Regions from separate parts of the Shewanella sp. BJSY2023SW001 genome, predicted to be linked through region 2. Evidence: predicted binding sites of a transcription regulator. Region 2 holds the regulator's gene; each other region holds the start of a gene.
What was found. The regulator sigma-54, encoded in region 2, starts transcription at its own class of promoters, with help from an activator protein. The targets are predictions, from matches to a motif close to GTTGGCACGNNNNTNGNNT.
Positions count from the first base shown of each region.

Region 1 (2,273 bases), on a different contig from region 2:
GTCGCCCTCACGTTGCAAGAAGTCGAGCAACACTTGCCAGCCGAGCGGATCGTACAAAAGCTCAAAGCGGATACCGCTTTGCTCCAGCTCTTGCCAAAGTTGGTAAAACTCGGGGTAACACTTGCCAAAATGATACTTACGCTCAGGTGTAACAATAGTTGGATGCAATGCCTCATCGGGCGATAACTCAAGCAACTGGGTCTTGAGGTAACTGTCTCCGCCGACCACGGCGCAGGTCAGCACTTCAATATCAGCCTGTTGCTCACAAAAATACTTCTGTAGAAACAGCGCCGTTGTACCTGTCCCCGATGGCAGAAACAGCTTGGGGTTATGGGCAGCCTGTTGCTGCTGCCACTGTAAAATCTCGGCGCCCAACTGAGCTACGCCGTATTCGGCATAACTACAGCGGCCCCCTTCGGGAACGAACAGGCTGTGCTCGCACTCAGGTACAATATGCTGCCTGACAAAGTTCTCCAGGGTCATGCCGGTCATCAACTCGGCCTTGGGCGTATTCTTTACGGCAATCACCCGTGCGCCCAATTCCAACGCGGCGCGATAGTTACCCAGGGGGCGCTGCTGCAACCAGTCCGGCAGGTGATCCACATAAAAGTCCAGCTGCCAACCTTTGAGTTTGGCCAGCGCCGCCATAGAGTAGAGTGAGTTGGCCTGGGCCGAACCATAACCTATCAGGCGCTTGATACCGGGAAAGTCATGGTCGAGGAAATAACGGAACTTGCGCGCCTTATTCCCACTGAAACTGGGATGAAGTAGATCATCGCGCTTGATAAACAGCTGATGTCCCCGAAACTCAAAGGCTTGAACCGGGGTTTTATCCAGTTTGAAATCGGCTAAAGACATGGCACTGGCGATATATTTCAAGGCTAAGGTGTGCAAGGGATAGCTATTGTATGTGTTTGCCGCCAAGGAGGACAGGGTTCAGGCCACAAATCCTCACAGGCACCAGTTGGCTTTATGCCGACTAAGTGATGGCTTGGTGGCTAATCCATTGCAACTTCACTCTATGATGATTATCGCCACTTATTGGTATAAACCACCAATCGTCGCCATCCGCCCAGGCTCACAAATGGAAATATCCAATATTATTCAAGAGGTTATAATTATGGCATGCTTCTGGCTAATAATCGAAATATCCCCAAGCTTTACAGCAAAACTGTGTGGCTTGATCCGCCATTTAAAGGAGCACTCAATGGCTATTTTGCGTCTTATTTTTAATATTGCCTGGTTTATTCTTGGCGGCTTTGTCATGGGACTGGCCTGGTGGTTTGTCGGCTTACTCTGTTTTATCAGTATCATAGGTATCCCATTCGGCCGCGCCTGCTTTGTCATAGGTGAACTGGCATTCTGGCCCTTCGGTCAGGAGCATATCAGCCGCGACAGGCTCTCTGGCCGCGAAGACTTGGGCACCGGCGCCCTGGGTATGGTCGGCAACATCATCTGGTTCCTGCTGTTCGGAATTTGGCTGGCGATAGGCCACCTGACCCACGCCCTGGCCTGCTTTGTCACTATCATAGGCATACCTTTTGGCATTCAGCATCTGAAGCTGGCCTTGCTCTCTTTAACGCCCATAGGCAAGACAGTGGTCGCCTCCCATTAACCACAAAGCCCAGGTCGGATATCTGCTTCGATTTTGACCTGGGCTCAAACTTCCCCAAGCAAGTCTAAGGCGTTTGTCGACTCAAACGCTGCACCAACTCCAGCAATAACTCAGGCCTATCCAACGCCACATCATGACCGCAGCGGCAAAAAGGAATCGGCTTTTGTCGATATTTGGCCGCCAGGCGAACGCTGCACTTGGGCGAAACCAGGCGATCATCACAGCCATAAACAATGACTGCCGGCACCCGCAAGTTAGCCGGGGAGCGAAAGCGTGCCGAGGCAACAATTTGTCGCAGGCCATTGGCGAGTGTGGTTTTGGCCTCAAGCGCCAGTTGGCTCCAGTGACGGCACAGAGACTTATCTTTGGCATGGGCAAGACTGGTAAGCGCAAGAATCGTCGCCTCGCGCCATTGAATGCCCTCACCTTTGACTCTGGAGCACAAGGCTCGCAGCAGGGCTTGCAGCCGAAATCTCTGATACCAAGGCGAAAGATCGGCGGCGCTGCTGTTGAGCAATAAAAGCCCCTCAATCTGAAACTCCTTTTGGCGGCCATCTTCAGCGTCATTTTTCCCGGCTATTTCCATGGCCACCATGGCGCCCATGGAAATAGCCAATATTCGGCATTTAGCCACCTTGCGCCGCAGCAGTTCATCTGC
Region 1 is NZ_JBKORF010000018.1:45,062-47,334, forward strand. Features, by position in the region: gene ACMHXH_RS04015 (pyridoxal-phosphate dependent enzyme) at 1-894, opposite strand, end outside; gene ACMHXH_RS04020 (YccF domain-containing protein) at 1,208-1,615, shown strand; gene ACMHXH_RS04025 (alpha/beta fold hydrolase) at 1,680-2,273, opposite strand, start outside.
Region 1: ACMHXH_RS04020 (YccF domain-containing protein) is a predicted target of sigma-54. The motif match lies at 1,120-1,138, and genes of this name have one in related genera.

Region 2 (2,273 bases):
GCTCCCCATCTTTTCGCGGGCCAAAAGGCTTTCAAAAATCGCTTGAGAGGAAAGGGTGGGGTACTGGGCGCTGGCGAGATCGCTAATTAGCTCCAGTACCTTTTTCTTACTGCCCGGAGTGGCACAGGTAGTGCACTCCGGCCGCAGGATGGTACTCAGTTCCATCGTTAGTGTTTTGTCAGCTTTTCTTTGTGTTTAATGACCTGACGATCCAATTTATCAATCAGAACGTCGATGGCGGCATACATGTCGGCATGTTCAGAAGTTGCATAGACTTCGCCGCCTGTGAGGTTGATCTTGGCTTCGGCAATCTGTTGCAGTTTTTGTACATTGAGCACAACGTGCACATTATTGATCTGTTCGAAATGGCGTTCAAGTTTCGAAAACTTACTTTCCACATAGTCACGCAGTGAGTCGGTGATCTCGATATGATGTCCTGTCAGGTTGATTTGCATAGAAAGATTCCTCCAATTTCCAACTGTGGATTTATAAACTCTTACGCTGGTTCGACGGTGGTATCATCATAGCCTCGCGATACTTGGCTATGGTGCGTCTTGCAACGTTGATTCCCTGTTCTGCCAGAAGTTGTGCCATCTTGCTGTCGCTCAAAGGTTTCTTCTGGTTTTCCGCTGCCACGAGCTTCTTGATAAAAGCCCTGATCGCCGTGGAAGAGCATTCTCCGCCATCTTCGGTACCGACATGGCTGGAGAAGAAGTACTTCAATTCAAATATTCCCCTTGGGGTATGCATATACTTTTGAGTGGTGACCCTGGAGATGGTCGATTCATGCATCTCGACCGCCTCGGCAATATCGTTGAGTACCATGGGTTTCATGGCCTCTTCACCATATTCAAAAAATCCCTGCTGGAACTGCACTATGCAGTTGGCCACCTTGAGCAGGGTGTCGTTGCGGCTCTCCAGGCTCTTGATAAACCATTTGGCTTCCTGAAGATGACCACGAATAAACTGGCTGTCTGATTGGCTGCGGGCGCTACGGGCCATGGCAGCATACTGTTGGTTGATCCCGAGTTTGGGCATACAGTCCGGATTGAGCTCCACCACCCAGCGCCCGTTCTTCTTCCAGACGCTGACATCCGGGATCACATATTCCTCGTCCATCGGCTGCACCAGCAAACCGGGGCGGGGATTGAGGCTCTGAATAAGGTTGATGGCGTCACGCAGTTGATCTTCCTTGAGCTTGGTCTTACGCATTAGGGTGCGAAAGTCGCGGGTAGCGATGAGATCCAGATGTTCGTCAATCAACAAGCGGGCGTCGGCCAGATGCGGGGTGTCGGCGTTAAACTGTTGCAATTGGATCAGCAGGCATTCGCGCAGATCTCTGGAGGCGATGCCGATGGGATCGAAGTGCTGGATCCGCTTGAGTACCGCCTCGACTTCATCGAGCTCAATCTCAGGGTTGCCCATGGCTTCGAGGATCTCCTCAGTGCTCTGGGTTAGATAGCCCTGCTCGTCGATGGCATCTATGATGGCGGTGGCAATGGCGTCGTCGGTATCGGAAAACGGGGTCAGGTTCTTTTGCCATTCTAGGTGTTCATAGAGACCTTCGCTGGTTTCACCCTGGAAGGGCATGTCATCTTCACGGCCCATAGCCGGCCCTGAGGCGCTGGCGGCGGTAAAGACTTCATCCCAGGTGGTATCCATAGGCAATTCATCCGGCATAGACTCATTGTTCAATGCCTCTGAGGTTTCTACCGTGGAACCATCTTCCTGCTTGACGCTCAATTCGCCGGCGTCGTTTTCCTTGTGGTTGTCGTCGATAGCGTCATCCTGGTTGTCCTCGGCCATCTCCAACAGAGGGTTGGCTTCCAAGGCTTCCTGGATTTCCTGCTGCAGCTCAAGGGACGACAGTTGCAGCAGGCGAATTGCCTGCTGCAACTGAGGTGTCATGGTCAACTGTTGACCCAATTTGAGCTGGAGTGACGCTTTCATTATACCGCTAATCCCTACTCGTTATTTTTCAAGGAAAAAATTCAATAATAACAAACTATAATACCCGGAATTGCCGCCGGATGACATGATCCTAACTATAGCCTGAATTGTTCGCCTAAGTACACAGCACGCACTTGCTGGTTGTCCAAGATTTCAGCGGGTGTGCCCTCGGCAATCAACTGCCCATGGCTGACAATGTAGGCTCGCTCACAAACGTCGAGCGTTTCGCGAACATTGTGGTCTGTGATCAGCACCCCCAAACCGCGGGACTTAAGCTGTTCGATGATTTTCTTGATATCGATAACTGAGATGGGATCCACACC
Region 2 is NZ_JBKORF010000027.1:14,095-16,367, forward strand. Features, by position in the region: gene ptsN (PTS IIA-like nitrogen regulatory protein PtsN) at 1-165, opposite strand, end outside; gene hpf (ribosome hibernation promoting factor) at 168-455, opposite strand; gene ACMHXH_RS06760 (RNA polymerase factor sigma-54) at 487-1,950, opposite strand; gene lptB (LPS export ABC transporter ATP-binding protein) at 2,046-2,273, opposite strand, start outside.

Region 3 (2,273 bases), on a different contig from region 2:
GTTCAGGGCACGGGCGTGCTTGATGATACCGCCGATATAGTACAGGGCAGTTTCAGACAGGCCGCCGTACTTGTCACCGGCAAACAGGTTAGTACCGTCTTTAGAGAGTGACTGGTGAACGTGCATGCCGCTGCCGTTGTCGCCGACAATCGGCTTAGGCATAAAGGTCGCAGTCTTGCCGTAGGCGTGAGCCATATTGTGGATCACATACTTAAGCTCTTGAATTTCATCGGCTTTCTTTGTGAGTGTGTTGAAGCGCGTGGCGATCTCATTCTGACCCGCGGTAGCCACTTCATGGTGGTGAGCTTCCACAATTTGACCCATCTCTTCCAGCACCAGACACATGGCGCTACGCAGATCCTGTGAAGAGTCTACTGGTGCTACCGGGAAGTAACCGCCCTTAACGAATGGACGGTGGCCTGTGTTGCCGTCTTCATAGCTGGTGCCTGAGTTCCATGCCGCTTCTTTGGCATCTATCTTGACGAAGGTGCCGCTCATGTCGGTACCGAAACGCACGTCATCGAACAGGAAAAATTCTGGCTCAGGGCCGATCAGCACAGTGTCGGCGATGCCGGTAGAACGCAAGTATTCTTCGGCTTTCTTGGCGATGGAGCGAGGGTCACGCTCATACCCCTGCATAGTGCCGGGTTCGAGAATATCGCAGCGGATCAGTGCTGTGGTTTCTTCGGTAAATGGGTCCAGTACAAAGCTGTCTGGATCTGGCATCAGTACCATGTCAGATTCGTTGATCCCTTTCCAGCCACCGATGGATGAACCATCAAACATCTTGCCCTCTTCAAAGAAATCAGCATCTACCTGATGAGTCGGGATAGATACATGTTGTTCCTTACCTTTGGTATCGGTAAAGCGTAAATCAACAAACTTAACTTCCAACTCTTGCAGCTGTTGTAAAACTGATTCGACTGACATTATCAAGCCTCCGGTAGGGTAAAGGGGGTGCCCTTTGTCAACTCTTAGTATTTAGCGTCTGGCGCCTTGTTGGTTTCTATTAAGCCAAACTCATGCCAAGATGCTAAGATATTGAAAATAAAGGGAGTGGTAAAATCGAGGGCTGGCGAGACAAGCGGGTTTGCACTATAATGGTGCGTACTGTGTTCCAAAAAGGTGCGCTCACCATAATGGTGCGTGCGCTTATTCAGTAGGATATTCATAGGTGTTTAAAAAATAATCCTGTGCGATAGCCCCTCGCTAGAGTAGAATGGCACGCTTTTTAAAGCAACCATCCGGGGAAATAGTGTTCCCCAGCATGATGCTAGCCCAGGTTTTATAAGGCCTGGAAGGCAATCGCCAAGCAGTCATAAAGCGGTTGTACCATTCAATTTATATTGCTGCATCCCACAGAACAGAGATCGTAAGAGGCAAAACTGTGTTAGAGAATTTACGTAACATCGCCATCATAGCGCACGTTGACCATGGTAAGACTACCCTGGTAGACAAGCTGTTGGCACAGTCAGGAACCCTGGCAACCCGCGGAGAAGCCACCGAGCGGGTGATGGACTCCAACGATCTGGAGAAAGAACGTGGGATCACTATTCTGGCGAAGAACACCGCCATTAAGTGGAACGACTACCGCATTAATATAGTAGACACCCCTGGACACGCCGACTTCGGTGGTGAAGTAGAGCGGGTTCTGTCTATGGTTGACTCTGTACTGCTGCTGGTTGATGCGCAGGACGGTCCAATGCCACAGACACGCTTCGTGACCAAGAAAGCATTTGCCCAAGGCCTTAAGCCTATTGTGGTTATCAACAAGATTGACCGTCCGGGTGCCCGCCCTGATTGGGTTATCGATCAGGTATTTGACCTGTTCGACAACCTGGGTGCTACCGACGAACAGTTGGACTTCCCTATTGTGTATGCTTCTGCTCTGAACGGTTTTGCCAGCTTGGATCCCGATGAAGCCAGTGAAGATATGACACCGCTGTTCCAGACTATCGTTGAAAAAGTATCTCCTCCGGATGCCGATGCCGATGGTCCATTCCAGATGCAGATCTCTCAGCTGGACTACAACAGCTATGTAGGGGTTATCGGTGTGGGTCGTATCAAGCGCGGTAGCGTCAAGACCAACCAGCAGGTCACTATTGTTGGTGCCGACGGTAAAACCCGTAACGGCAAAGTCGGCCAGGTTCTGGGCTATATGGGCCTGGATCGCCACGAAGTGGACAGCGCCAATGCCGGTGATATCGTTGCCATCACAGGCCTGGGCGAGCTGAAGATTTCCGACACCATCTGTGCCGTCGGTCATGCCGAAG
Region 3 is NZ_JBKORF010000042.1:82,164-84,436, reverse strand. Features, by position in the region: gene glnA (glutamate--ammonia ligase) at 1-930, opposite strand, end outside; gene typA (translational GTPase TypA) at 1,388-2,273, shown strand, end outside.
Region 3: glnA (glutamate--ammonia ligase) is a predicted target of sigma-54. The motif match lies at 1,012-1,030, and genes of this name have one in related genera.